3 regions of the Thauera sedimentorum genome follow, and region 2 is predicted to be linked to each of the others. Evidence: predicted binding sites of a transcription regulator. Region 2 holds the regulator's gene; each other region holds the start of a gene.
What was found. The regulator sigma-54, encoded in region 2, starts transcription at its own class of promoters, with help from an activator protein. The targets are predictions, from matches to a motif close to TGGCACGCTTNCTGCTNA.
Positions count from the first base shown of each region.

Region 1: the regulator sigma-54 is predicted to act here: its motif matches at 4,754-4,771, upstream of IAI53_RS05190 (circularly permuted type 2 ATP-grasp protein).
Region 3: the regulator sigma-54 is predicted to act here: its motif matches at 4,298-4,315, upstream of pepA (flocculation-associated PEP-CTERM protein PepA).

Region 1 is NZ_JACTAH010000001.1:1,145,751-1,155,399, reverse strand. Features, by position in the region: gene IAI53_RS05210 (M48 family metallopeptidase) at 1-1,056, shown strand, start outside; gene IAI53_RS05205 (cytochrome c) at 1,066-1,383, shown strand; gene rsgA (ribosome small subunit-dependent GTPase A) at 1,380-2,294, shown strand; gene IAI53_RS05195 (alpha-E domain-containing protein) at 2,309-3,253, opposite strand; gene IAI53_RS05190 (circularly permuted type 2 ATP-grasp protein) at 3,288-4,709, opposite strand; gene IAI53_RS05185 (acetyl-CoA C-acyltransferase family protein) at 4,948-6,129, opposite strand; gene IAI53_RS05180 (CobD/CbiB family protein) at 6,151-7,077, opposite strand; gene IAI53_RS05175 (diiron oxygenase) at 7,332-8,357, shown strand; gene IAI53_RS05170 (2Fe-2S iron-sulfur cluster-binding protein) at 8,447-9,496, shown strand; gene IAI53_RS05165 (YajQ family cyclic di-GMP-binding protein) at 9,605-9,649, opposite strand, start outside.
Region 2 is NZ_JACTAH010000002.1:808,021-817,669, forward strand. Features, by position in the region: gene IAI53_RS13515 (diguanylate cyclase) at 1-1,017, opposite strand, end outside; gene hprK (HPr(Ser) kinase/phosphatase) at 1,132-2,070, opposite strand; gene ptsN (PTS IIA-like nitrogen regulatory protein PtsN) at 2,039-2,524, opposite strand; gene hpf (ribosome hibernation-promoting factor, HPF/YfiA family) at 2,658-2,981, opposite strand; gene IAI53_RS13535 (RNA polymerase factor sigma-54) at 3,002-4,459, opposite strand; gene lptB (LPS export ABC transporter ATP-binding protein) at 4,477-5,199, opposite strand; gene recX (recombination regulator RecX) at 5,180-5,635, opposite strand; gene recA (recombinase RecA) at 5,645-6,679, opposite strand; gene IAI53_RS13555 (CinA family protein) at 6,793-7,299, opposite strand; gene IAI53_RS13560 (phosphatidylglycerophosphatase A family protein) at 7,312-7,791, opposite strand; gene thiL (thiamine-phosphate kinase) at 7,793-8,752, opposite strand; gene IAI53_RS13570 (N-acetylglutaminylglutamine amidotransferase) at 8,878-9,649, shown strand, end outside.
Region 3 is NZ_JACTAH010000001.1:810,082-819,730, reverse strand. Features, by position in the region: gene IAI53_RS03675 (SulP family inorganic anion transporter) at 1-179, shown strand, start outside; gene rplU (50S ribosomal protein L21) at 259-570, shown strand; gene rpmA (50S ribosomal protein L27) at 595-858, shown strand; gene cgtA (Obg family GTPase CgtA) at 935-2,137, shown strand; gene proB (glutamate 5-kinase) at 2,152-3,267, shown strand; gene pepA (flocculation-associated PEP-CTERM protein PepA) at 3,391-4,239, opposite strand; gene IAI53_RS03645 (nitroreductase family protein) at 4,420-5,508, opposite strand; gene IAI53_RS03640 (ThiF family adenylyltransferase) at 5,501-6,388, opposite strand; gene IAI53_RS03635 (ABC transporter permease) at 6,614-7,843, shown strand; gene IAI53_RS03630 (ABC transporter permease) at 7,849-9,063, shown strand; gene IAI53_RS03625 (PEP-CTERM/exosortase system-associated acyltransferase) at 9,084-9,649, shown strand, end outside.

The DNA.
Region 1 (9,649 bases), on a different contig from region 2:
GGGCTCGCCGAGCTCGCGGTGTCGCTGCTCTTCGTGCTCGGGCTGACCCTGGGCGGCGGCCTGCAGGCCGTCTCCGACGCCTGGCAGGCCTACTTCGCGCCCGGCACGCTGGCGCACGGCATCGCCCTGCTCGCCACGCTGGGCGTGCTCAGCTGGCTGATCGACCTGCCCTTCGCGCTGACGCGCATCTTCGGCATCGAGAAGCGCTTCGGCTTCAACCGCATGACCCCTGCGCTGTTCGCCGCCGACACCGCGCGCGAGATCCTGCTCGCGGTGGTGCTCGGCCTGCCCATCCTGGCCGCGGTGCTGTGGCTGATGGGGGCCATGGGCGAGCGCTGGTGGCTGTGGGTGTGGGCCTTCTGGTTCGGCGTGAACCTGCTCGCACTGCTGATCTGGCCGACCTTCATCGCGCCGCTGTTCAACAAGTTCACCCCGCTGGCGGACGAGGCCCTGCGCGCCCGCGTCGAAGGCCTGCTCGAGCGCTGCGGCTTCCGCTCGCGCGGGCTGTACGTGATGGACGGTTCGCGCCGCTCCGCGCACGGCAACGCCTATTTCACCGGCTTCGGCGCGGCCAAGCGCATCGTGTTCTTCGACACCCTGCTCGACAAGCTCGCGCCGCAGGAAGTCGAAGCGGTGCTGGCCCATGAACTCGGCCACTTCCACCATCGCCACGTGCTGAAGCGCATTGCGGTGATGGGCGGCGGCAGCCTGGCGGTGCTCGCCCTGCTCGGCATGCTGATCGAGCAGCCCTGGTTCTATGCCGGACTCGGCGTGAGCGGCACCGGCACCGCCATGGCGCTGGCGTTGTTCTCGCTGGTGCTGCCAGCCTTCACCTTCCCGTTCGCGCCGCTGATGAGCTACTGGTCGCGCGCCCACGAGTTCGAAGCCGACCGCTATGCGGCGCGGCAGACCCGCGCCGGCGACCTGGTCAGCGCGCTGGTCAAGCTCTACCGCGACAATGCCGCCACGCTCACACCGGACCCGCTGTATTCGCGTTTCTTCGACTCACATCCGCCGGCCGCCATCCGCGTGGCCCGGCTGCAATCACAGACCTAGGAGGCTGCGATGAAGAAGCTGCTGATGCCACTTGGCGCCCTCGCCGTGCTGCACGCCGCACCGGCCCTGGCCGACCCCTTCCCCGGCGCCGACCTGCAGGCCGGCCGCGAGCTGCACGCGGAAAACTGCGTGGCCTGTCATGCGCGCCAGTTCGGCGGCGATGACGGCTCCGACATCTACACCCGCTTCGAGCGCCGCATCACCACCGCCGACGGGCTGGCGCAGCAGATCACCGCCTGCACCACCCAGCTCAACCTCGCGCTGTTCCCGGAAGATGAACTGAACATCGCCGGCTACCTCAACACCCACTACTACAAGTTCAAGTGAGTCGCTCCGCCCACGCCGGCAAACCGCTGCACGGCCTTGTCACCGCGGCCTTCGGCCGCCACTACGAAGTGATCACCGACAGCGGCTGCCTGCAGGGCTATCCGCGCGGCAAGAAGAGCGTGTTCGCCTGTGGCGACGAGGTGGACATCGCCCCGCGCGGCGACGGCCAGGGCGCCATCGAGCACCTGCATCCGCGCCGCAACCTGCTGTGGCGCTCGGACGCCTTCCGCGAAAAGCTGATCGCCGCCAATCTCAGCCAGGTGGTGATCGTGGTGGCCACCGAACCGGCGTTCTCGGACCTGCTGGTGTCGCGCTGCGTGTGCGCGGCCGAATCGCAGGACCTGAAGGCACTGATCGTGCTCAACAAGGCCGATCTGGCCGAGCGGCTGCCGGCCGCGCGCGAGTCGCTAGCCATGTTCACCGCGCTGGGCTACCGGGTCGTCGAACTCTCGGCGCTGGACGGCGCCGACGCGCTGGGCGCCTACCTGCAGGGCGAACGCAGCATCCTGGTGGGCCAGTCCGGCATGGGCAAGTCCACTCTCACCAACGCGCTGATCCCGGAAGCCAACGCCGCCACCCGCGAGATATCAACCGCGCTCGACACCGGCAAGCACACCACCACCTTCGCCCGCCTCTACCCGCTGCCCGGAGACGGCTGGCTGATCGACAGCCCCGGCCTGCAGGCCTTCGGGCTGGCCCATCTCGACCCGGACCATCTGGCCGAGTGCTTCGTGGAATTCCGCCCCTACCTCGGCCAATGCCGCTTCCGCGACTGCCGGCACGACGCCGAGCCGGGCTGTGCCCTGCGGGGGGCGCTGGCCGCGGGCGTCATCCACCCGCGACGCTTCGAGCACTACCGCGCCATCCGCACCGAGATTGCCGAGGCAAAACGGCTCAACCCCGGCTGGTAAGGCCGCGGAAGCGTTCAGGAAACCGGCACCAGGAAGTCGTCGGCGATCCGGTTACCCAGGTCCTGCACACGACCGAGCAGGCGCACCACGTAGTTGTGCAGGCCGTCGCGCACGATGTCCTCGATGCGGCCGAAGCGCAACTGGGCCTCCATCTCGCCGGCACGGCGCTCGGTCTCCGCCGACTGGTCGTTGGCCACTTCGCGCAGGTTGGCGTAGACCTCCTTCATGCAGCGCGCGATCGAGCGCGGCATGTCGACCCGCAGCAAGAGCAGTTCGGCCACCCGCGAGGGGGTGATCAGGTCGCGGTAGACCTTGCGATACACCTCGAAGGCCGACACCGAGCGCAGCAGCGCGCTCCACTGGTGGTAGTCGGCCGCACCGCCCTCGACCTCGCCGGCCGGCAGCAGCAGCTGGTATTTCACGTCGAGGATGCGGGCAGTGTTGTCGGCGCGCTCCAGGAAGGTGCCGATGCGGATGAAGCGCAGCGACTCGTCCTGCAGCATGGTGCCGATGGTCACCCCGCGCGACAGGTGCGAGCGGTACTTCACCCATTCGAAGAATTCGCCCGCCCCGGCGTCGGCCAGCATCTCCGGGGTGAAATCGCGCATCTTCAGCCAGGTGCCGTTGGTGGTCTCCCACAGTTCGGAGGTCAGCGTGCCGCGCACCGCGTGGGCGTTCTCGCGCGCGGCGCGCAGGCAGTTGCGCACGCTGGAGGGGTTCTCGGCGTCGAAGACCATGAACTCCAGCACCGAATCCGGGCTGATCTCCGCATAGCGCTGGTGGAAGGCGCCCTCCAGCCCCATGATGCGCAGCGTGGCGCCCCAAGCCTGCTCTTCCTGCACCGCGGACTGCGGCATCATCGACATGCGGTGGTTCACATCCAGGATGCGCGCGATGTTCTCGGCGCGCTCCATGTAGCGGGCCATCCAGTAGAGGTGGTCGGCGGTACGGCTCAGCATTTCGGTTCTCCCTTCGTTCTCTCGTGTACCGCGTTCAGGCTTCCAGCACCCAGGTGTCCTTGGTGCCGCCGCCCTGCGAGGAGTTCACCACCAGGGAGCCCTCGCGCAGCGCCACCCGGGTCAGCCCGCCGGGGATCAGCTGCACCTCCTCGCCCGACAGCACGAAGGGCCTCAGGTCGATGTGGCGCGGCGCGATGCCGGCATCGACGAAGGTCGGGCAGGCGGACAGCGCCAGGGTGGGTTGGGCGATGTAGCGTTCCGGATGCTTGACGAGGATCTCGCGGAAGGCCTCGATCTCGGCCTTGGTCGCGGCGGGGCCGACCAGCATGCCGTAGCCGCCGGCACCATGGACCTCCTTCACCACCAGTTCGGGGAGCTTGTCGAGCACGTAGCGCAGGTCGTCCGGCTTGCGGCACATGTAGGTGGGTACGTTGTGCAGGATGGGCTCCTCGTCCAGATAGAAGCGCACCATCTCGGGCACGTAGGGGTAGATCGACTTGTCGTCGGCCACCCCGCTGCCGATCGCGTTCGACAGGGTCACCCGGCCGGCCCGGTAGGCCTGCAGCAGCCCCGGTACGCCCAGCACCGAATCCGGCCGGAAGGCGAGCGGGTCGAGGAAGTCGTCGTCCACCCGGCGGTAGATCACATCCACCCGCTGCGGGCCGCGCGTGGTGCGCATGAAGACCTGGTCGTCCTGCACGAACATGTCCTGCCCTTCGACCAGCTCGACGCCCATCTGCTGGGCGAGGAAGGCGTGCTCGAAGTAGGCACTGTTGTAGGCGCCCGGCGTCATCACCACCACGGTGGGGTCGGTCACCCCGGTGGGCGCCACGCTGCGCAGCGTGTTGAGCAACATGTCCGGGTAGCGGTCCACCGGCGCCACCCGGTAGCGCGAGAACAGCCGCGGAAAGAGCCGCATCATCATCTTGCGGTTCTCCAGCATGTAGGACACCCCGGAGGGCACCCGCAGGTTGTCTTCCAGCACGTAGTACTCGCCCTTGCCGGCGCGCACGATATCCACCCCGGCGATGTGGGCGTAGATGTCGCCCGGCACGTCCACACCCTGCATCACCTTGCGGTACTGCGCGTTGTTGAGCACCTGCTCGGCCGGAATGCGCCCGGCCTTGAGGATGTCCTGGTCGTGGTAGATATCGCGGATGAAGAGGTTCAGCGCCTTCACCCGCTGGCGCAGCCCGGCGGCGAGCATCTGCCATTCGTCGGCCGGAATGATGCGCGGGATGATGTCGAAGGGAATCAGCCGCTCGGTGCCTGCGTCCTTCTCGCCATACACCGCGAAGGTGATGCCATGGCGGTGGAAAAGCGCATCGGCCTCGGCGCGCTTCTGCGCCAGGCGCTCCTCGGGCATCTCCGACAGCCAGCTGGCGTAGGCCGCATAGTGCGGTCGCACGCGCCCCGCCTCGTCGGTCATCTCGTTGTAGAAATTATTGATCGTCATGACACTGGGCCTGCCTGGTCGAAGAAGGAAGGAATGCCTTTGTGACAGCTAGAAACGTGCCAGCGTTCAGAGGCATTTCCACCCCCTCCGCAGCCGCTTTGGACGCCCTTGCGCACCGTATCGGTGCATGCCTGCCAAGGCCGGCTGTAACGATGGTGCATGCGGCGCCGGAGCGGCGGCGACAGGCGAAAAAAAAACCCGCCGAAGCGGGTTTTTCGTACTGCGGCTTGCGGCGCGATCAGATGCGCTCGAAGATCGCCGCGATGCCCTGACCGCCGCCGATGCACATGGTGACCAGCGCATAGCGGCCGTTGGTGCGTTGCAGCTCGTACACCGCCTTGGTGGCGATGAAGGCGCCGGAGCAGCCCACTGGGTGGCCCAGCGCGATCGCGCCGCCGTTCGGGTTGGTCTTGGCCAGATCCAGCTCCAGGCCCTTGGCCACGGCCAGCGCCTGGGCGGCGAAGGCTTCGTTGGACTCGATGACGTCCATCTGGTCCAGGCTCAGGCCGGCGCGCTTGAGCGCCAGCTTGGAGGCCGGGATCGGGCCTTCGCCCATCACGTCGTTGGGCACGCCGGCGACCGCGTAGGACACCAGGCGGGCCATCGGCTTGTAACCGGCACTGGCCGCCACCGCGGCATCGGCCAGCACGAAGAAGGCCGCACCGTCGTTGATGCCGGAGGCGTTGCCGGCGGTCACGCTGCCGTCCTTCTTGAAGGCGGGCTTCATCTTGGCCAGCGCTTCCAGCGTGGTCATGCGCGGGTGCTCGTCGGTGTCGAACACCGTCTCGCCCTTGCGGGTCTGCTGGACGATGGGCACGATCTGCGACTTGAAGTAGCCCTCGGCGATGGCCTTGGCCGCACGATTCTGCGACTCAAGCGCGAAGGCGTCCTGCTCCTCGCGGCTGATGCCCCATTTGGTGGCCAGGTTCTCGGCGGTGATGCCCATGTGGCCGACGCCGAACGGGTCGGTCAGCACCGCGACCATCATGTCGATGGCCTTGGTGTCGCCCATGCGCGCGCCGGAGCGCAGCGCCGGCATCATGTAGCCGCCGCGCGACATGACTTCCACGCCGCCGCCGATACCGTAGTCGCAATCGCCCAGCATGATCGCCTGGGCGGTGGACACGATGCCCTGCAGGCCGGAAGAGCACAGGCGGTTGACCTGCATCGCCACCGAATCCATCGGCAGGCCGGCCTGGATGGAGGCCACGCGCGGCACGTAGGCGTAACGCGAGTCGGTGGGAATGCAGTTGCCCACCGTCACATAGTTGATCTGCTGGGGATCGACGCCGGAGCGGGAAACCGCCTCACGCATCACGGTGCCGGCGAGTTCCGCGGGCTCGATGCTGCTCAGCGAACCCCCGAAGGCACCGATTGCCGAGCGCACTGCGCTCAGCACCACAACTTCACGATTTGCCATCTGATACTCCCTCCACGTCAATCAAGCACCGACCCAGCCGGCAATTCCGACCAGGGCCAGCAACACCAGGCAGAGCAACAGCGCGCGCCACACCAGGCCGACCGTACTCTGCATGTAATCGGCATCGGCTTCTTCGCCGACCCCCACTTCCGGGCGCTCGAGGATCTCGCCCGATTCATGAACCGGCATGCCGAGGCGCACGCCCATGGCGCCTGCACCGCTGGCCAGCAGTATACCGGACGCCCTGTCCGGCCACAGGATGGCCTGGGTACGCCAGCAGAACACGGCGTCCTCGAAGTCGCCCATGACCGAGAAGGACGCGGCGGTGAGGCGCACCGGCACGAAGTCGATGACCTCGAAGGCCTTGCGGGCGAACTGGCCGAAGTCGCCGAACTCGGCATCGCGCCGCGTGCCCCAGTCCTCGGCGAAATAGCGGGTCAGGCGGTAGAACACCGCCCCACACGGACCCGGCAGCACGATGAACCAGAACACTACGCCGAAAACGTTACGGTGTGCCGACACCAGCGCCTGCTCGATGGCCAGGCGGGCCACCTCGCTGGAGCTGGCCTCGCGATACTGCCCGCCACGCCATTCGCCCAGCAGGCTGCGGGCGCGATCGAGTTCGCCCATGCGCAGGGCCAGGTGAATGTCGGTAAAGAAATGGCTTTCCTGGCGGAAACCCATGGTCACGTAGAGGACCGCGACGTTGAACAGGAAGGCGAGCAGCGGATGAAGCTGCCACAGGAGGTAGAAGGCCAGCCCCGCTACCGCAGTGGCCGGGATCACCACCAGCAGCCACGCCACCTGGCCGTTGCGCGCGCGCCCGTCGTTGAAGCGTTCCACAAGCAGGGTTGAGAGACGGCCCAGGGGTCCTGCCACGACCTGCTGCGCAGGCAAGGGACGCACCTGCTCGATGAGCAGGGCGATGATCAGCGAGAAGAGCGTCATTCGGGATCGTCAGGGTGAAATCAGGCGGACAGCCCGCGCTGCGGCTGTGTTGGCGACGATACCACAACTGCGGGTCAGTTCATCGCTGCCTCGCTGATGCCATCACGCTGAACGAGCCCCTTTCTTTCGCTGACCGACCGGTCGATCAATTTTGTGTTTTATTGATCTAGGTCAACTTTTCGCCGGCTCTTTGGCCTCATCTTTCGCTTCAAGCGGCGGTCGGCCGCTATCCACAAGAGAATGAGGAGACACGAATGGCCCGCAACGAGAAGCTCGCACAACAGATGGAGTTTCCACCCGAGACCCAGCAACCCAACGTCTACCCGCTGAGCTGGCACGCCCAGACCGCGAAGATGGAGGAAGTCTGGGACGCTGCCCAGCGCGAGAACTGGGACCCCAAGAAGCTGCCCTGGGACACCCTGGACGTCGAGTCCTACTCCTGGGAGGAGCGCGAGGCGATCGCCTACTGGTGGACGCTGCTGTCGGTATTCGACGCCTCCGCCCCCCCGGTGTTTGCCGAAGCCTTTATCAAGACCTATGAAGTGCATGAAGAAGATCCGGTGCGCCGCTGCTTCTTCTCGGTGACCCGCGACGAGCAGAACCACGAGCAGATGTGCGGCCTGGCGGTCACCAAGTTCCTGGAGCACCCGGACCCGCTGACCTACGAACCCAAGACCGAACTCGGCCGTCGCCTGCAGAAGAACGCCAAGTGGCTGTACTACAACGGCGGGCGCTACTGGACCGGCTACAAGCAGGCGGTGCCCAAGTATTCGCTGGCGGTGCTGTTCAGCTCCTTCCTGATGGGCGAGATCGCCGCGGCGACGATCTTCAAGCAGATGCACGACAACTCGCGCGAACTGGTGTTCAAGGAAGCCTTCCGCAACATCGGCCGCGACGAAGGCCGCCACATGGCGATCTGCATGGCGCTGATGGAGCGCGACTACCCGCGCCTGCCGCAGGAGGACAAGGCCCTGGTCACCAAGCAGATCCGCGCCGGTTATCTCTTCCTCTCGGCCGTGCTGTTCGAGCCGCCGATGGAGTTCTGGGACCTGCCGAACGACTTCATCGACAACCAGCGCGAGGCCGAGGAAGTGGCGCGCGGCGCCGGCTTCGGCGTGCCGAGCTATGAAGCGAAGAAGGAAAACTGGAAGAACGCCATGCTGAACCTCAAGGGCGTGCTCGACCGCTACGACATCCCCTTCCCGGCCATTCCGGAAGTGGGCATCACCGGCCAGGAAGTGTCCGACATCGACATGCAGGACATCATCCCGGTGTTCTGAACGTCGCAACACGCATGACGACGGGCCGCGGGCAATGTACCCGCGGCCCTTTGCACATCCTCGACAGCTACCCCGATCGGGAGACAAGAATGCAGAAGATCCGCCTCCACCCCTCCGGCCGCGAGGTCGAATGCGCCGCCGGAGACACCGTGCTCGGCGCGCTGGAGAAAGCCGGCTACGCGCTGCCCAACAACTGTCGCGCGGGCGCCTGTGGCGAATGCAAGGTCAAGGTGCTGTCCGGCCAGTTCGACCAGGGCATGGTGCTGGACATGGCGCTCTCGCAGGACGAGCGCAAGCAGGGATACGGGCTGATGTGTATGGCCAAGCCCCTGTCACCGGAGCTGGTCATCGAATGGGGGACCGAGGACGCCAAGCCCAAGCTCTTTCCGCCGCGCGAGGACCAGCGCTTCGTGCTCACCGACCGCATCGCGCGCACCCCGCGCATCCTCGAACTGCACTTCCGTCCGGTCGGCCAGCCGATGCGCTACTGGCCGGGGCAATACGTCACCCTGGGCGACGAGCGCGCCGGCGCCCCGGCACGCTGCTACTCGATCGCCAACGCGCCGCGGCCCGATGGCGAGATCGTGCTGCAGATCACCCGTGTGGAAGACGGCCAGACCAGCCGCTGGGTGCACGACACCCTGAAGATCGGCGACCTGGTGAAGATCTCCGGCCCCTATGGCACCTTCATCGGCGACCCTTCGGTGGATACGCCGGTGTTGTGCATGGCGGCCGGCTCGGGGCTCGCGCCCATCCTGTCGCTCACCGAGGCAGCGCTGCGGCGCTCCTACCGCAAGCCGGTCACCCTGCTGTTCTCGGCGCGGGAAGAGGCCGATCTCTACGACTTCGGCATGATGAAGTACTGGGAGACCCGCCACCGCAACTTCACCTACCGGCCGACACTGACCGGCGAAAGCCGCGAGGGCATGTTGCACGGGCGCATCCCGGCGGTGCTGCCCGGCCTGTTCCCGGACCTGTCCAAGCACAGCGTGTTCGTCGCCGGCAGCCCGGAGTTCGTCACTGCCTGCGTCGAGGCCGCCAAGGCGCTCGGCGCGCAGGACGAACTGATTCACACCGAGGGTTACTTCGGCCAGGCGATTCCGCAGACCGCCCCGCCCAGTCATCTGGTGGCGGCGTAAGCGAGTCCGCTACCCGGTCACCATGTAGGAGCGGCCTTGGCCGCGATGCGAGCGTTGTGTTGACTACCGCCGCATCGCGGCCAAGGCCGCTCCTGCAAGGGATTCTGCTCAGTCTCGGAAATTGCCGTACTGTAGCGGGAAGTCGGTGATTTC
Region 2 (9,649 bases):
CTCGACCTGCATGCCGATGTTCGATTCGCCGGACAGGTAGACGATGGGCAGGGTCTGGTAGGCGGACATCTGGCGCAGCACGCGGGTGGCTTCGACCCCGTTGAAGCGCGGCATGTGCATGTCCATCAGGATCAGGTCCGGGCGATAGGACTCCAGCACTTCCAGCAGCCGGCCCGGGTCGGCGATGGCGTGGCTGTCGATGCCATGCTCGGTCAGCGTGCGGCAGATCAGCGTGGAGGCGACCCGCGAGTCCTCCACCACCAGCACGCGGTAGCGCTCCTGCTCTTCGGTCTGGATCAGGTCGAGCAGGCGGTTGACCACCATGGACGGCTGTTCGTCGTCGGGGATGGCCACGTCGATGCCGGCGCGCATCAGCGCCACTATGGGGTCGATGACCGAGGCCACGCCGAGATAGAACAGCTGGCTGGCGGGACAGGCCTTGCGGCAGGCTTCGATGCGGGCCAGCTCGGCGGCCTCGGCGGTACTGCCCGCGGGAATGAACAGCACCGCGAGCGGTGCCTCGCCGGGCTCGACTTCGCCTTCGGCGTCCCAGCCCATGCGCAGGACGCGGAAGCCGAAGTAGTTGAGCTGACGCTGCAGGCCGTCGGCCACGTCCTCGCGGTCCGCCGCGGCCACGATCCATACGCTGCGCGGCCGGTGCCATTCGAGGTCGCGCGCCGGCGCCTTCTCCTCGGCCCGGCGCACCGGGACGCTGGGCTGCGAGGTGGCGATCGAGCCGAACAGCGCGTCGATCTGGCGCTGCAGCGCCACCATCTCCTGCGGGCGCATCGGATGGGAGCCCGCGTCGCCGATGCGGGCGAGAACGGCGTTTTCCAGCCCTTCACACAGCCGGCTCAGGCCGGGCAGGCGCAGGCGGGCGAAGTGTTCGGCGAGGCTGTTGACCGCCACGGCGAACTCGATGAACTGCTCGAGCTGGCCGTCGGCAACGTACTGCTCCCAACGGGTGCGCAGGGCGTACAGGCGGTCGTCGAACGGGTGGGGCGGCAGGGCGGTCATCGCGCGACTGTGTTTGCGGCAATCGGCAATTATGTGGCATGACGGCCGCGTACACAATCGTGCAGCGCAGCGAAGCAGCCTGGCCGGCCATCGGGCCGTCCGGGAGCGAGCCGCTCAGTCGGGCAGATCGCATGCCAGGGCGCGGCTTTGCCGGTCGATGAACTCCTGGGTGGAGTCGATGCCGCGCAACTGCAGGATGGTGGAACGCACCGCGGCCTCGAGCAGCACCGCGAGGTTGCGCCCGGCGGCCACCGGCAGGATGACCCGCGGCACCTGCACGCCCAGCACGTCCTGCACCTCCTGGTGCAGGGGCAGGCGCGAAGGGTCGTCCTGGCCGGGCTGGCGGCGTTCCAGGTGGCAGACCAGGCGCAGGCGCATCTTCCGCCGGCAGGCGGTCTCGCCGAAGATGGTGCGGATGTTGAGGATGCCCAGCCCGCGCACCTCGATGAAGTCCTGCAGCAGTTCGGGGCAGCGCCCTTCCAGCACGGTGGGAGCGATGTGCGAGAACTCGACGATGTCGTCGGCCACCAGGCCGTGGCCGCGCGAGATCAGCTCCAGCGCAAGCTCAGACTTGCCGGCCCCCGAGTTGCCGGTGATGAACACGCCCAGGCCGAGCACGTCCATGAACACGCCGTGCAGGGAGACCTTCTCCGCCAGCTGGCGCGACAGGTACTGGCGGAGCTGGTCGACCACGCCGGCCGAGGGCTGCGGCGTGGTGAACAGCGCCACGCCGATGTTCTCGCACAGCCCGTGGAGCAGGCCGGGAATCTCGCAGCCGTCGGCCACCACGATCGCGGGCGGGCGGGCGGCGAGGATCTCGTTGAGGTGATGGGCGATCTTCTCGCGCGACTGGCGGCGCGCCCAGGCGAGCTCCGCGGCCCCCAGGATCTGCAGGCGCTGCGGGTGGATGAGGTTGAGGTGGCCGACCAGGTCGGCGGGCCAGATGCGCTCTTCGGAAACGGCGATCGCGGTGTCCAGCGCGCCGCAGACGTGGGTCAGCGCGAGGCGTTGGCGCAGCGACTCATACAGCCGCGCGACGCTCGTCTGTCGCATGGGGTCCCCAGCTGGCGAACAGGGCATGGATGGTGGCCGGGTCGGGTGCGTTCTGCAGTTCCTCGCGGAAGGCGCGGTCGCTGAACATCTGGGCCAGTTCGGAGAGCAGTTGCAGATGGGTCTCGTTGGCTTGCTCCGGGACCAGCAGGATGAACAGCAGGTTCACCGGGCGGCCGTCGGGGGCGTCGAACTGTACCGGGGTGGCGAGCCGGAAGAAGGCGCCGGCCGCTTCCTGCAGGCCCTTGATGCGGCCGTGAGGAATGGCGATGCCCTGCCCCAGCCCGGTCGAACCGAGGCGTTCGCGGGAGAACAGACTGTCGAACACCACGCTGCGCGCGATGCCCTGATGGTTCTCGAACAGCAGCCCGGCTTGCTCGAACACGCGCTTCTTGCTGCTCGCGTCGAGGTCGATGACCACGTTGGACAGGGGGAGGAGTTGGGCGATCAGGCTCATTGGGTCAAGCCCCGCGCGGCACAGGACCGCAGGGTGCCGCGCGGGCGGGGGCGGTCGGGTGTCGGTTGGCGACGCGGTTCGGAAAACGCGCGAATTATACCCACACCCTAGGCCGAAAGAAGTAGTGAAGGGATCACAGCTCGCTGTTCTGGTGCTTCAGCGCTTCGTGATTGTGCTCCTGGACCTTCTGCTTGTGCTTCTGGACCTGGCGGTCGAGCTTGTCGGTCATCGCGTCGATCGCGGCATACATGTCGCCATCGTGGGCTTCGACGAAGATGTCCTTGCCGCGCGTGTGCAGGGTGACTTCCGCCTTCTGGTCGAGCTTTTCCACCGACAGGATCACTCCGACGCTGGTGACGTTGTCGAAGTGGCGAATGACGCGGTCCAGCTTCGAGCTCACGTAGTCGCGGATGGCCGGGGTGACTTCGACATGATGCCCGGTGATGGTGAGATTCATGATGACTCCTCTTTTTCAGATCAGATCGTCTTGCGCATACTGACCGGCGGGATATTGAGCGATTCGCGGTATTTGGCGATGGTGCGCCGCGCGACGACGATACCCTGCTGGCCCAACAGATCGGCAATCTTGGCGTCGGACAGGGGCTTCTTTCTGTCTTCGGCATCCACCAGCTGGCGAATCAGCGCGCGAATCGCAGTGGAGGATGCCGCCCCACCGGTATCGGTGGCGACGTGACTGCCGAAAAAATACTTGAGCTCGAACACCCCCCTGGGCGTGGCCATGAATTTCTGGGTGGTGACCCGCGACACGGTGGATTCGTGCAGTTCCAACTGGTCCGCGATCTCGCGCAGCGTGAGCGGGCGCATCGCCACCTCCCCATGATCGAAGAACTGTCGCTGCTGGTCAACGATGGCCTGGGAGACGCGCAGGATGGTGTCGAAGCGCTGCTGCACGTTCTTGATCAGCCAGCGCGCCTCCTGCAGCTGCCCGGTCAGGCCGCCGCCGTTGCCGCGGTTCTGCTGCAGGATCTGCGCGTACAGCGCGTTGATGCGCAGCTTGGGCATGGCCTCGGGGTTGAGGCTCACGGTCCAGTGGCCGCGCAGCTTGCGCACCACCACGTCGGGGATCACGTAGCGGGTTTCCTGCGCGGCGTAGCGCGAGCCCGGGTGCGGGTCCAGACTGCAGATCAGCGCATGGGCCGCGCGCAGCGCGTCGTCGTCGCAGGACAGCAGGCGCTTGAGCTTGACGAAATTGCGCTCGGCGAGCAGTTCCAGGTGGTGGTCGACGATGCGCAGCGCCAGGTCGCGCGTGGTGTCCGCGGGCGTGGCGCGCAGCTGCAGGCTCAGGCATTCCTGCGGGGTGCGCGCGCCGATGCCGGCAGGCTCCAGGTTCTGCACATGGCGCAGCGCGATGCTCAGGTCGTCCAGATCGAGGTCGAGCTCCTCCGGCAGCAGCGGCAGCAGTTCTTCCAGCGACTGGTGCAGATAGCCGTCGTCGTCGAGCGCCTCGATGATGAAGCGCACCAGGGCGCGGTCGCGGTCGGTCAGCGGGGAGAGCGCGACCTGCTGGTCGAGGTGGTCGCGCAGCGAGGTTTCGGCGGCCTGGAACTCCTGGAAATCGACGTCGTCGTCATCGTCGCGGCGGGTGCTGCCGCTGCCCGCGGCGCTCAGCCATTCACCGGCCTCGTCATAGCTCGCGGCATCGTGCTCGGGCGCCTCCTCGCGCCCGCCTTCGCCGCCCTCGGCCGCAGCCGGCGCTTCGGCGGTGCTGCTGGCCGGCGCGCTGCCGATCGGCTGCGCGGCGCCGAACTCGCTGCCGTCGCCGTCCTCGCGCTCGAGCATGGGGTTCTCCAGCAGGAAGCGCTCGATCTCCTGGTTCAGCTCGATGGTGGACAGCTGCAGCAGCTTGATCGACTGCTGCAGTTGCGGGGTGAGCGTGAGGTGCTGCGAGAGCTTGAGCTGGAGGGTCGGTTTCATGCTGGTGTCGCTGGCGCTCAGAGGCGGAAGTGTTCGCCGAGATAGACCTGGCGCACGCGCTCGTCGCGCACGATCTGGTCGGGCTGGCCGCTGGCGAGCACCCGGCCTTCGCTGATGATGTAGGCGCGGTCGCAGATGCCCAGCGTCTCGCGCACGTTGTGATCGGTGATCAGCACGCCGATGCCGCGCTGCTTGAGGAAGCGGATGATCTTCTGGATGTCGAGCACCGCAATCGGGTCCACGCCGGCGAAGGGCTCGTCGAGCAGGATCAGCCGCGGGTCGGTGGCCAGTGCGCGGGCGATCTCGCAGCGCCGGCGTTCGCCGCCGGAAAGCGACACCGCCATGCTGTCGCGCAGGTGGGCAATGTTCAGTTCGTCGAGCAGGGTTTCCAGGCGCTGGTCGATGGCGTCGCGGTCGAGCTTCTGCAGTTCCAGCACCGCGCGGATGTTCTCCTCCACGGTGAGCTTGCGGAACACGCTCATCTCCTGCGGCAGGTAGGACAAGCCGCGGCGCGCTCGCTCGTGGATCGGCAGGTGGGTCAGGCGGGCGTCGTCGAGGGTGATCTCGCCGCCATCGGCGCGTACCAGGCCGACGATCATGTAGAAACAGGTGGTCTTGCCCGCGCCGTTGGGCCCCAGCAGGCCGACGACCTCGCCGCCGTCGACCGTGAAGCCGACGTCGTGCACGACGGTGCGTGCCTTGTAGCGTTTCTGCAGTCCTTCAACCTTCAGCAGACTCATCCGGGGTCTCTTTCAACAGCTTGCGGATTACCGCGGCGGCAAAGCCGCGACCTTGCAGGAAGCGCGCCTGGCGCGCCCATTCGCGCGCATCGGCCGGCGCCTGGCCGAACTTCGCCCGCCACACGCGACGCGCGCGGTCGAGCTCCTCGTCCCCAGCCTCGCCCTCCAGCGCCGCCTCGATCAACTCGGCGGCCACGCCGCGGCTGGCCAGATCGTGGCGCAGCCGCGCGGCGCCGAAACGCCCTGCCTTGCTGCGCACCCAGGCCGCGGCGAAGCGTGCATCGGAGAGCAGTTCCAGCTCCGTCAGGCGGTCGAGCACCGCGTCGATCTCCGGCGCGCTGCCGTGGCCGGCGAGCTTGCGTGCCAGCTCGGCGCGCGAGTACTCGCGCTGGGCCAGGTAGCGCAGTGCGCGCTCGCGCAGGCCCGCTTCCGCCATGATCGCAGATCAGGCCGCGGCAGCAGCCGGTTCGCCACCCAGCGCGGGCAGCTCCTTCAGGCCCAGGGCGACGCGCACCTTGTTCTCGATCTCGCGCGCCAGCGCCGGGTTGGCGCGCAGGAACTCGCGCACATTGTCCTTGCCCTGGCCGATCTTGTCGCCGTTGTAGGCGTACCAGGCGCCCGACTTGTCGACGATCTTGTTGTCCACGCCGAGGTCGATGATCTCGCCCTCGCGGGAGACGCCCTCGCCGTAGAGGATGTCGAAGCGCGCTTCCTTGAACGGCGGGGCGACCTTGTTCTTGACCACCTTGACCTTGGTCTCGGAGCCGACCACCTCTTCGCCGCGCTTGATGGTGCCGGTGCGGCGGATGTCCATGCGCACGCTGGAGTAGAACTTCAGCGCGTTGCCGCCGGTGGTGGTCTCGGGGTTGCCGAACATCACGCCGATCTTCATGCGGATCTGGTTGATGAAGATCACCAGGGTGTTGGTGCGCTTGATGTTGGCGGTGAGCTTGCGCAGCGCCTGCGACATCAGGCGGGCCTGCAGGCCGGGCAGCTGGTCGCCCATCTCGCCTTCGATTTCGGCCTTGGGGGTGAGCGCGGCGACCGAGTCGATGACCACGATGTCCACCCCGCCGGAGCGCACCAGCATGTCGGCGATCTCCAGCGCCTGCTCGCCGGTGTCCGGCTGGCTGATCAGCAGGTCGGAGATGTTCACCCCGAGCTTCTCGGCGTAACCGACGTCGAGCGCGTGCTCGGCGTCGATGAAGGCCGCGGTGCCGCCGAGCTTCTGCATCTCGGCGATGACCTGCAGGGTCAGCGTGGTCTTGCCGGACGATTCCGGGCCGTAGATCTCGACCACCCGGCCGCGCGGCAGGCCGCCCAGGCCCAGTGCGATGTCGAGGCCCAGCGAGCCGGTCGAGACGGTCTGGATGTCGCGCTCGATGCTGCCGTCGCCCATGCGCATGATCGAACCCTTGCCGAACTGTTTCTCGATCTGCGAGAGCGCGGCGGCAAGCGCCTTGGCCTTGTTGTCGTCCATGAGAGATATTCCTGAGTGATTGGCGGATTATGGCACAGAGTTTGCTGGAATGTGCCCGGGCAGATGGGGGCGGGACGTGCCAGTCCGCAGTCTATTGACTGTATGGATTTACATCAAGCAATCGGCGGGCCTTCGCCGCCCGCCAGCGCGATGAGCCGGCCCAGGGCGTGCGCCACCGTTTGCCGCCGGACGGCCTCGCGGTCGCCGGTAAACAGCAGGGTTTCGACGTGCGGTGGATGGCCGCAGGCGCCCCAGCCGACGCAGACGGTGCCGACCGGCTTGGCGGCGCTGCCGCCGGACGGGCCGGCGACGCCGGATACCGCCACCGCCACGTCGGCGCGGCTGTGCGCCAGCGCCCCGGCCACCATCTCGCGCACCGTGGCTTCGCTCACCGCGCCGTGTACTGCCAGGGTGGCGGGCGACACTTCCAGCATCTCGCACTTGGCGTCGTTGGAGTAGGTGACGAAGCCGCGGTCGAACCACTCGGAACTGCCCGCGGTGGCGGTGACCGCCTCGGCGATCCAGCCGCCGGTGCAGGATTCGGCGCTGGCGAGCTTCCAGCGGCGCGCCAGCAGCGCCTCGCCCAACCGGCGCGACAGCGCGGCGAGTTCAGCGTCCATCGGCGGCGTCCATCAGCCGAACAGCGAGACCAGCACGGCCAGCACCAGCAAGGTGTAGCCGGCGGCGATGAGGTCGTCGAACATCACCCCGAAGCCGCCCTTGAGGCGCTGGTCGGCCAGCCGGATGGGCGGCGGCTTTACGATGTCGAAGAAGCGGAAGATGGCCACCGCGGCCGCCTGCCACAGCAGCGACACCGGGGTGAACAGCAGCACCAGCCAGATCGCCACCATCTCGTCCCACACGATGGCGCCGTGGTCCGGCACGCCCAGCGCGCGTCCGGTGCGGTCGGCGGCGATCACGCCGGCGACGAAAAGGCTGACCAGGAAGGCGAGGAACACGCCTTCGGAGACCGGCGTGCGCAGCAGTGGGAAGAGCAGCCAGCCGACCAAGGTGCCGACCGTGCCCGGCGCCTTGGGCGACAGGCCGGCACCGAAGCCGAGAGAGATGAAGTGCGCCGGATGGCTGAACAGGAAGCGGGCGTCGGGTCGCATCTCAAGCGAAGTGGTCATAGCCGGTCATCTGGGGCGGCTGCAGGCTGCCGTCGGCGGCGCGCAACAGCATCTCGCCCGGTCTATCGTTGAGTTGACCGATGCAGTGTAACGGCAGATCGAGGCGGTCGGCGAGTGCGGCGATGTCCGCGTGGCGGGCGGCCGTGGCGGTGAACAGCAGCTCGTAGTCGTCCCCCCCCGACAGCAGCGCCCGCAGGGCGGCGTCATGCGGCGCACCACAGTCCAGCAGATTTTCCAGCGGCAGTGCGGCAGTCTCGATCTGTGCGCCGCAGCGAGAGCCTTCGAGGATGTGCCCGAGGTCGCCGATCAGTCCGTCGGACACGTCGAGCATTGCGCTGGCCAGGCCGCGCAGCGCCAGGCCGAGGGCGACGCGCGGCTGCGGCCGGTGCAGGGCGGCCAGGCAGCGTGCGCGGCCTTCGCCACTGAGCGCCAGGCCGTCGCGCAGCGCCCACAGGCCGAGCGCGGCGCGCCCCGGCCGGCCGGACACCCACAGTTCGTCCCCGGGGCGCGCGCCGGCGCGGGTGACCGCCTGTCCGGCGGGCGCTTCGCCGACCACCGTGACGCACAGGTTGAGCGGGCCGCGGGTGGTGTCACCGCCGGCGAGGTCCACGCCGAAGGCCTCCGCGCAGGCATAGAAACCATCCGCGAAGGCCGCCAGCCAGGCGTCGTCGGCGGCGGGTAGCGCCAGCGCGAGGAAGGCCCAGCGCGGCTCGGCGCCCATGGCCGCGAGGTCGGAGACATTGACCGCCAGCGCCTTCCAGCCCAGGTCGGTCGGGTCGGTGTCGGCAAAGAAGTGGGTGCCGGCCACCAGCATGTCGGTGGATACCGCCAGCTGCATGTCCGGGCGCGGGACGACCAGGGCGGCGTCGTCGCCGCCGGCCAGCGCGGTGTGCATGGCGGGCCGGCTGAAGTGACGGCGGATCAGGTCGAATTCACCTGGCATGATGTCGATCGGAGCGATTGCGTGACGGCTGAAGAGCTTAGCGCAGCCCGTCCTTACCCCCTGAAACTTTTGCACAAAACCAATTTGCTACAATAGATGCGTTTTTCCCAACAGAAGGAAGTTCTATGTGCGGTATAGCCGGTGAGATCAGATTCGACGGACAGACCCCCGACCTGGGTGCGATTGCACGCATGAACCAGCGCCAGGAGCGGCGCGGCCCGGACAATGGCGGGGTGTATGCCCAGGGCTCCCAGGCCTGGGGCCACAGGCGCCTGAAGATCATGGATCTCTCCGAATCCGCGCAGCAGCCCATGGTCGATCCCGAGCTGGGGCTCGGCATCGTGTTCAACGGCGCGGTGTACAACCACCCGGAACTGCGCCGCGAGCTGGAAGGCAAGGGCTACCGCTTCTATTCGCACGGCGACACCGAGGTGCTGCTCAAGGCCTACCACGCCTGGGGGCCGGACTTCGTCCAGCGCCTCAACGGCATGTTCGCCTTCGCCATCTGGGAGCGCGACAGCGGCCGCGTGCTGCTCGGCCGCGACCGCCTGGGCATCAAGCCGCTGTACTACGCGGAAATCCCCGGCGGCTTCCGCTTCGCCTCCAGCCTGCCTGCGCTGGTCGAGGCCGGCGGGGTGGACACCACGGTGGACCCGGCCGCGCTCAATTTCTACCTCTCCTTCCACGCCGTGGTGCCGGCGCCGCACACCATCTATGCCGGGGTGCGCAAGCTGCCGCCCGGCACGCTGATGCAGATCGAACCCGACGGCAGCCGCCGCGAGCGCAGCTTCTGGACGCTGATGTACCCGCAGGACCCGGCCGACGAGGCGCGCAGCTTCGAGGAATGGACCGAAATCCTGCTCGACGGCCTGCGCGCCGCGGTGAAGCGCCGCCTGG
Region 3 (9,649 bases), on a different contig from region 2:
AGCGCCTGCGCACCCAGCGCCAGCGCATGGCCTTCTGCGGCTTGAAGAAGCAGGTGATAGACGCGATGGAACGCGACGGTCTGTGGGAGCGTCTTTCTCCCGAAAGCGAGTTCCGCACCGAGCAGCAGGCCCTGGACGCCCTGCTGCCCACCCTGGACAACGAGGCCGACCTCGGGTAGGCGCCTCGCTATTGACCGATAAGGCTTTTTTCACTAAAGTGCGCGATTCTTCGCAACACCTATCAACTGGAGCAACACCATGTACGCGGTGATAAAAACCGGTGGCAAGCAGTATCGCGTCACCACCGGCGAAAAGATCAAGGTAGAACAGATACCGGCAGACGTGGGCTCCGAAATCACCATCGACCAGGTTCTCATGGTCGGCGAGGGCGAGTCGGTCAAGATCGGCACCCCGGTGGTTTCCGGCGCTACCGTCAAGGCTTCTGTGGTTTCCCACGGCCGTCACGACAAGATCAAGATCTTCAAGATGCGTCGTCGCAAGCACTACCAGAAGCACCAGGGCCATCGCCAGAACTACACCGAAATCCGCATCGAAGCGATTTCGGCCTAAGTCAAGACCAGGAGGTAATTCGTCATGGCACACAAAAAAGCTGGCGGCAGTTCCCGTAACGGTCGCGACTCAGAATCCAAACGACTCGGCGTCAAGCGCTACGGCGGTCAGCAGGTCCTCGCAGGCAACATCATCGTTCGCCAGCGCGGCACCCAGTACCACCCGGGCGAGAACGTCGGTATCGGCAAGGACCACACCCTGTTCGCGCTGAAGGACGGCACCGTCCAGTTCTCCGTGAAGGGTTCCCAAAGGCGCCGCACCGTCACCATCGTGCCCGCTGCTGCCTGATCCCGGTTTACCGGTCCGAAAAGCCCTATCCTTGCGGTAGGGCTTTTTTGTTTTTGGCCATCACAGGCTCATACCCATGAAGTTTTTCGACGAAGCGCGCATTGAGGTCATCGCCGGCGACGGCGGCAACGGCATCGCCTCCTTCCGGCGCGAGAAGTTCGTGCCGCGCGGCGGCCCGGACGGCGGCGACGGCGGTCGCGGCGGCAGCGTCTACGCAGTTGCCGACCGCAATCTCAACACCCTGATCGACTTCCGCTACACCCGCATCCATCGCGCCCAGCGCGGCGAGAACGGCGGCAACAAGGACTGCTACGGCAAGGGCGGCGAGGACATCGTGCTGCGCATGCCGGTCGGCACGGTGATCACCGACCAGGAAACCGGCGATCTGATTGCCGACCTGGACGAGGACGGCAAGCGCGCCCTGCTCGCCCGCGGCGGCAAGGGCGGACTGGGCAACATCCACTTCAAGTCCAGCGTGAACCGCGCGCCGCGCAAGCGCACCATGGGCGAGGAAGGCGAACGCCGGGCGCTGCGCCTGGAGCTCAAGGTGCTGGCCGATGTCGGCCTGCTGGGCATGCCCAACGCCGGCAAGTCCACCTTCATCCGCGCAGTCTCCGCCGCGCGCCCCAAGGTGGCGGATTACCCGTTCACCACGCTCGCGCCCAATCTCGGCGTGGTGCGCACCAGTGAAGCGCGCAGCTTCGTCATCGCCGACATCCCGGGGCTGATCGAGGGTGCAGCCGAAGGTGCCGGCCTGGGCCACCAGTTCCTGCGCCACCTGGCCCGCACCCAGGTGCTCCTGCACCTGGTGGACCTGGCGCCTTTCGATCCGGAAGCCGATCCGGTACGCGACGCGCTGGCCATCGTCGACGAACTGCGCAAGTACGACGAGGAGCTCTACAACAAGCCCCGTTGGCTGGCGCTGAACAAACTCGACCTGATTCCCGAGGACGAGCGTGCGCAGCGCGTGGCCGACTTCCTGGCCGCCTATGGCCCGGTCGACCGCCACTTCGAGATCTCCGCGCTCAAGGGCGACGGCTGCCAGGCGCTGATCCACGCGCTGCAGGACTTCATCGACGCCGAGCGCGAGCGCATCGAGGCCGAACGCGCAGCACGCCGTGCCGCACACGAGGCCGCCCAGGCCGCCCTGCTCGCCGAGCGGGCGCGTCCGCTCGGCGATGAAGAGGGGGATGAAGAGGACGAAAGCCTCGACGAGGACGACGCCGACCTCGAGGACGACGCAGACGATACGTACGGCGGGCAGCGTTCCCGCGACTGAATCCGGTTCGAACCATGAGAGCGAAGATTCGTGATGCCCGCCGGCTGGTGGTGAAGGTCGGCAGTGCGCTGGTGACCAACAACGGCGCCGGCCTCGACAAGCAGGCGATGGCCGACTGGGCCCGCCAGATCGCGCAATTGCGCAGCGCCGGCAAGCGCGTGGCGCTGGTGTCCTCGGGCGCCATCGCCGCCGGCATGCAGCGCCTGGGATGGACCAAGCGCCCGCACGAGATGCACCGCCTGCAGGCCGCCGCTGCGGTCGGCCAGATGGGTCTGGTGGAGGCCTACGAAGAAATCTTCGCACGCCACGGTCTGCACACCGCGCAGATCCTGCTGACCCACGACGACCTCGCCGACCGCAAGCGCTATCTCAACGCGCGATCCACGCTGAATACGCTGCTCGACCTCGGTGTGGTGCCGATCATCAACGAGAACGACACCATCGTCACCGACGAGATCAAGTTCGGCGACAACGACACCCTGGGCGCGCTGGTCGCCAACCTGATCGAAGCCGACGCACTGATCATCCTCACCGACCAGAAGGGCCTGTACACTGCCGACCCGCGTCGCGACCCGGCCGCGGAGCTCATCAGCGAGGGCCAGGCCGAGGATCGCCGCTTCGAGGCCATGGCAGGCGGCGCCGGCAGCGGCATCAGCAAGGGCGGCATGATCACCAAGGTGCGCGCCGCCCAGCGCGCCGCGCGCAGCGGCGCACACACCTGCATCGCCAGCGGCCACGAAACCGACGCCCTGCTCCGCCTGGCGGCCGGCGACGGCCTGGGCACCCTGCTGTACGCCGGCAGCACCCCGTTGCAGGCGCGCAAGCAATGGCTGGCCGACCACCTGCAACTGGTCGGCAGCCTGGTGCTTGACGAAGGCGCGGCAGCGGCGCTACGCGCCGGGCGCAGCCTGTTGCCGGTGGGCGTGCTGGAGGTCAGGGGCGACTTCGAGCGGGGTGCCGCGGTATCGCTGCACGATGCTGCCGGCGAGGAACTGGGCCGCGGGCTGATCAACTACAACAGCACCGAGGCGCGCCGCATCGCGCGCAAGCCGAGCAGCGAGATCGAGGCAACCCTCGGTTACATCGACGAGCCGGAACTGATCCATCGCAACAACATGGTGGTGCGCTGAATCGCCCATCATCGCCGGACCGGACTACGCCCCCCCGGAATGCGCATGAGAAAAGGGAGCCTCGCGGCTCCCTTTTCTCTTTCCTGCACCCGCCCCCGGAGGGGCGAGTTGGTCGGCTTCCGGTCAGGCGGCAGCCTTCTTGCGACGTGCCACACCCAGGCCCAGCAGGCCGATACCGATCAGCGCCACCGTTCCCGGCTCCGGCACCGCCAGGCGGAACTGGCCGTTGTTGCTGACGAAGAAGGAACCGTCAGCCGGATCGTTCACCCAGGTACCCGGAAGACCCGAGTAATCGAAGACCTCGTCGGCGAAGGTCGTGTTGAGCTGGGCGGTCGGGATCTGGTTGGCGTTCACCGTTGCGAAGCCGAACAGCAGACCGTTCGGATCATTGACCAGATCGGCCATGTCCTGGGTCAGCCCGGCATCGAAGAAGAAGTAGCCGCTATCCATCGAAGTGGCCCGCGCCACCAGTTCGACCTGACCGTTGGCGATCGGGGTGCCGTCAGGATTGACCTGCAGGCCGCCGCCAGTGATCTCGAAGGTCGCGATCGGCGTGCCGTCCACACCGAAGGTTCCCGTCGTGGAGCCCCACTGACCGAGCGGTATCGAATACAGGTGCAGGGTGCCGCCCGTGAAGGAGGCCGAACCGCCGAAGGTGCCGCTGCCAGTGGCGTCGAACAGCGCGGCGAGTTCAGCGGTCTGGTCACCGGAGTAGCTCAGGCCGAAGTCGTGGGATGTGGACCGTACTGCACCCCACTCCTCGAAATCGAAGCTGAGTCCACCGGTAGGCGTCAGCGTGATGTAAGCACCGCCGACGATGTCGAGGAAGCTGATGATATTGGTAGCGCTCCCGGCCCCACCCGCACCGTCGGCATCGAGATACCAGTTGGTGAGGACTGCCGATTGCGCCGCGGAACTCATCACCAGACCGGTGGCGACGAGGCTCGAAGCAAGCAATTTGCGGATGTTCATGTCGATCTCCTAAGTGCTGACCGTCCGGACCTGACTTCTCAGAACGCTCGACCAACATTTAGCAGAATGCGTGCCACCGGCCTTAACAACTCCTACTTCATTGTTTTTGTAGATATTTTTATATCACCACAGCAAGACACCAACTGGCCCGCCAGCCGACTGTAAAGAATGCCGACACCGTCAAACCGCCTTCCCGGCACCGGCTTCCGCCATCAGTTCTTCCAGTGGCCGGCGCAGCGAGCGGGACCGCGGCACCGCACCGCTGCCTACCCGGCAGAAGAACACGCCCCGCCCCTCGGCGCCGAGCAGCGCATCGACCTGGGCGCCCACCTGCGCCACGCCCGCATCCACCTCCGGCGAACGCGAAACGCTGCGCCGGTTGGCCGCGTACCAGCGGAAGATCAGCGGGGTCATCTCGGGTTGCAGGCGCAGATCCACCGACTCGGCGGTGAGCCACAGCCGCTGCATGGCCGCCCCAGCGTCGACGTAGTCCTCCAGTGTCCGGGGGGCGACGTCACGACAGATCAGCACATGGGCCGCACAGCGGATCGCCGGCAGGTAGTCGAGTTGGACACGCGGCGCCACGGTGCCAAACAGGTAGCGGTTGAAGAAGTCCACCCGCTCCCAGCTCTGCATCACCCAGCGCATCAGGCGCGCGGTCAGCGGATCGACGCCGACGGCCTGCTCGGGAATGCGGTCGGCGCTGAAGCGCGCGCCCCACTCGATGATTTCCTTATGCACCGGAAAGGCCTCCGGGCAGGTCAGCCGGATGCGGGCGTTGTCCCACAGCAGGCGGGCGATCTGCCGGCGCTCGGCCGCGGATTCGAACAGGCGGACGCTGTAACCCGGACCCGGCGCCGCCTGCAGCGCGCGGCGCTGCGCGGCGCTCAGCGGGGTCGTCCTCATCGGCCGGCGCTGCACGCAGCGCGTTTCGATGAAGGGGATCAGCAGGTCGGCCGCCAGCGCCGGATCGTCGGCCAGTTTTACATCGAACACCGGCGCGGTGTCCGGCGTCCCCGCACGACGCGACCATTGCGCGCGCAGCCCGGCGCCGGTGGCGGCGATGCGCAGGGTTTCCAGCAGCGCGCCGTGCGCCATGTGACTGGCGTGGCCGTCGAAGTCGTACAGGCACCAGTCGCGGGTGTCGTTGCCATGGACGGCGATGTGCCCGTCGGCCACGATCTCGAAGCGCCACGGCTGCGTGTTGTCGCCGCTGGGCGCCCAGCGGGCGAGGTCCAGGATCTTGGTCAGGGTGTCGCGATCAGCCATGTCGGCCTCCGGAGGTGCGCATCTTCGTCAGTTGCCGGCGGGCAATCCACAAGCCCAGGCGCTGCAGCGGATGGCGGTTGCCGCCCGGGCGCCAGGTGTGCGTCAGGCGCAGGCGGTAGGCATCGAACTGGTAGCCGTGGGGAGCCGGACGCAGTTCGCCGCGGCCCAGCAGGATCTTCAGCGCCTCGGTGGCGGTGACCCCGGCGCACAGTTGGCAGGCGGCGATGGTGGAAGGGCCGCGGTGCTCGGCGAGATTCACCCGCGAGGGATCGGCCAGGTAGCCGCGCTGCAGCATGGCCGGCGACAGCCCGAGCAGGAAACGCACCGCCATCTCGTCCTCGTCGCAGCCTTCGAGGCAGAAGTAGTCTTCGAAGGACATGCCGCCCGGCATGAACACCAACACGGCCGTGCCCATGCCCAGCGGCGCCGCGGTGACCGCCGGCACGCCGAGCCGGTGGCAGGCGGCGAAGGTGTCGCGGCGCGCATCGAAGGCGAAGAAGTCCAGGCCATCGACGTACAGGTCCACCCCGCGCAGGAAGTCATCGAGGTTGTCCTGCGCCACACCTTGCGGAAAGCGCCGGATGTCCAGCTCCGGGTTGATGTCGGCGGCCATCTCGGCCAGCACGTCCACCTTGGGGCGGCCGAGCGCGGAGACCATCGCGCCGGCCTGGCGGTTGAAATTGACCAGGTCGAAGGTGTCGAAGTCGGCGATGTTGAACGCCCCGATGCCCAGCCTTGCCAGGGTCAGCAGATGCACGCCGCCCACCCCGCCCATGCCGGCGATCGCCACCCGCTTGCCGCGCAGGGCCTGCTGCTCGGCCTCGGTCACCCAGCCGATGTTGCGCGAGAAGGCCGCCTCGTAGTCGAAGCCCACGGTCATGGAATAACTCCTCAGTCATCGCCGGATCCTGCAGCTATCATAGAGAAGCCCTTCCGCCGTTGAAACCGTCCGCGCTTTCGTAGGAGCTGCCTTGGCCGCGATTGCCGTGCCGGCCTCCGTGAGAATCGCGGCCAAGGCCGCTACTACAGGAGCCCTGTCCGCTCAGGCGCAGGACGGACGAAGATGGCGGTCCTGCTGCGATTGACCTGTTCGACGAGGTGAGCATTGATTGCCAGCCTGATCCAGACCCTCCGCCTGGCCGCCCGCAACCTGCTGCGCCAGCGCCGCCGCGCGCTGCTGGCGCTGGCCACGGTGTGCGGCGGGGTGGTGGCCTACCTGCTTGCCGGCGGCTTCATCCACTGGATCTTCCAGGACATGCGGGAATCGACCATCCATTCCCAACTCGGCCACATCCAGATCACCCGGCCGGGCTATTTCCGCGAGGGCCTGGGCGACCCCTACAGCTACCTGCTGCCGGCAGACACCGCGGCGCTTGGCGCCGATGCGGACGGCGGCTTCCGCACCATCGCCCCCCGCCTCGCCTTCAACGGCCTGGTGAGCAAGGGGGACGACACCATCTCCTTCGTGGGCGAGGGCATCGACCCGCAGCGCGAGGCGCCGGTGACCCGCGCCATCACCATCGTCGCCGGCCGCGACCTGACCGATGCGCCGCCCGCATCGGTGCTGCTCGGCGAGGGCCTGGCGGCCAACCTGGGCGCACAGCCCGGCGACATGGTGGTGCTGCTCGCGACCACCGCGGACGGCGGCATCAACGCGGTGGAGCTCGAAGTCGCAGGCCTGTTCGCCACCATCACCAAGGCCTACGACGACACCGTGCTGCGCGCGCCGATCGAGGTCGCCCGCCAGCTGATGCGGGTGGAGGGTGCCACCAGCTGGGTGGTGCTGCTCGACGACACCGACGCCACCACGCGCACGGTTGCCGCGCTCGGCCAGCGCCTGCCCGCGGACCGCTTCGAGATCATCCCGTGGTCCGATCTGGCGGATTTCTACAACAAGACGGTGGAGCTGTTCTCCCGCCAGGTCGGCGTGGTGCGCATCCTGATCGCGCTGATCGTGGTGCTGTCGATCTCCAACACCCTGTCGATGGCGGTCATCGAGCGCACCGGAGAGATCGGCACCGCAATGGCCATCGGCGTGCGCCGGCGCGGCATCCTCGCGCTGTTCCTGTCCGAAGGCGCGCTGCTGGGGGTGGCCGGCGGGGTGATCGGCGTGCTCGCCGGCCATGCGCTCGGCGCGCTGGTGTCGGCCATCGGCATCCCGATGCCGCCGCCGCCCGGCATGGCGCGCGGCTACGTCGGGCAGATCGCCATCTCGCCCGCGCTGGCGCTGGACGCCTTCCTGCTCGCCTTCGTCACCACCCTGGTGGCGAGCATCTTCCCGGCCTGGAAGGCCTCGCGCATGAACATCGTCGACGCCCTGCGCCACCAGAGGTAGCCGCCATGCTCTTCAAGCTTGCGCTACGCAACATCTTCCGCCAGAAGCTGCGCACCGCGATGACGCTGGGCGCCATCGTCTTCGGGGTGTGCGGGCTGATCCTCTCCGGCGGCTTCGTGCAGGACATCTTCCACCAGCTCGGCGAAGCCATCATCCACTCGCAGACCGGTCACGTGCAGGTCTTCCGCAAGGACTTCCTCGAGCGCGGCAGCCGCCAGCCCGACCGCTTCCTGATCGACGAGCCCGAGAAACTGGCCGGCCGCATCGCCGCCCTGCCCGAGGTGGCCGAGGTGGCCGCCCGGCTCAACTTCGCCGGGCTGCTCAACAACGGCCGGCGCGACCTGGCGATCATCGGCGAAGGCATCGAGCCGGACAAGGAGGCCCGCCTGGGCACCTATCTGCAGATCACCGCCGGGCGCCAGCTCACCGACCGCGACAGCTTCGGCATCCTGCTCGGCCAGGGCGTGGCCCATTCGCTGAGCGTGAAGCCCGGCGATCCGCTGACCCTGGTGATGAACACCGCAGACGGCGCCCTGAACACCCTGGATTTCGAGGTGGTGGGCATTTTCCAGAGCTTCTCCAAGGACTTCGACGCGCGCGCGGTGCGCATCCCGCTGGCCGCCGCACAGGAGCTCATGTACACCCCCGGCGCCAACGTGCTGGTGGCCACCCTGCACCGCACCGAAGACACCGATGCGGCCATGGCGTCCATCGGCGCCCTGCTCGACCCCGCGCAACTGGAGGCGCGCAGCTGGCGGCAGCTGTCGGACTTCTACGACAAGACCCTGCAGCTCTACGACCGCCAGTTCGGCGTGCTGCAACTGATCATCCTGTTCATGGTGCTGCTGTCGGTGGCCAACAGCGTGAACATGAGCGCCTTCGAGCGCCTGCCGGAGTTCGGCACCATGCAGGCCCTGGGCAACCGCAAGCGCGACGTGTTCCGCCTCATCCTCGCGGAAAACCTGCTGCTGGGCCTGATCGGCAGCCTGCTCGGGGTCGTGACCGGCATCACGCTTGCACTCGGAATATCCGCGATCGGCATTCCCATGCCCCCGCCACCCAACGCGAACGTCGGCTACACTGCCTTCATACGCATCGTCCCGCTCACGGTGCTGACCGCCTTCCTCATCGGTTTTGCGGCCACGGTCCTGGCCGCGCTGTTCCCGGCGCGCCGGGTTTCGGCAACCCCGGTCGTTGAGGCCTTGAGACAGGGCACCTGAGCGGCTCCGGGAGCTCAAACATGCTGCTCTTCGAACGTTTCAACCTCGGACACGGTTTCCGCAAGTACTTCCGCATCGCGCCGGCGGTGGACGACCCCCTGCGCGATCGCGTCTACCGCATCCGCCACGAGGTCTACTGCGAGGAGCTGAAGTTCGAGCCCGAACGCCCGGACCGCCGCGAAACCGACGAGTACGATCCGCACAGCCTGCACTGCCTGCTGACCACCAACTCCGAGCCGGAACGGCCGGTGGGCTGCACGCGCGTGGTCCTGGCGCGGCCGGACGACCCCGATTTTCCGCTGCCGTTCGAGCGCACCTGCGCCGCAACCATCGACCGCCGCATCGTCGATCCGGCACGCCTGCCCCGCGACCGCATCGCCGAGGTGTCGCGCCTGGCCGTGCGCGCCAGCTATCGCCGCCGGCGCGCCGACGGGCATGAGGAGATGTCGATCCACGACGAGGACTTCGGCCTGCCCGAACGCCCGCGCTTTCCCTACATCCCCATCGGGCTCTACCTGGGCGCGGTGGCGCTGGCCGCGCGCAGCGGCATCGACACCCTGTTCGTGCTCACCGAGCCGCGCCTGGC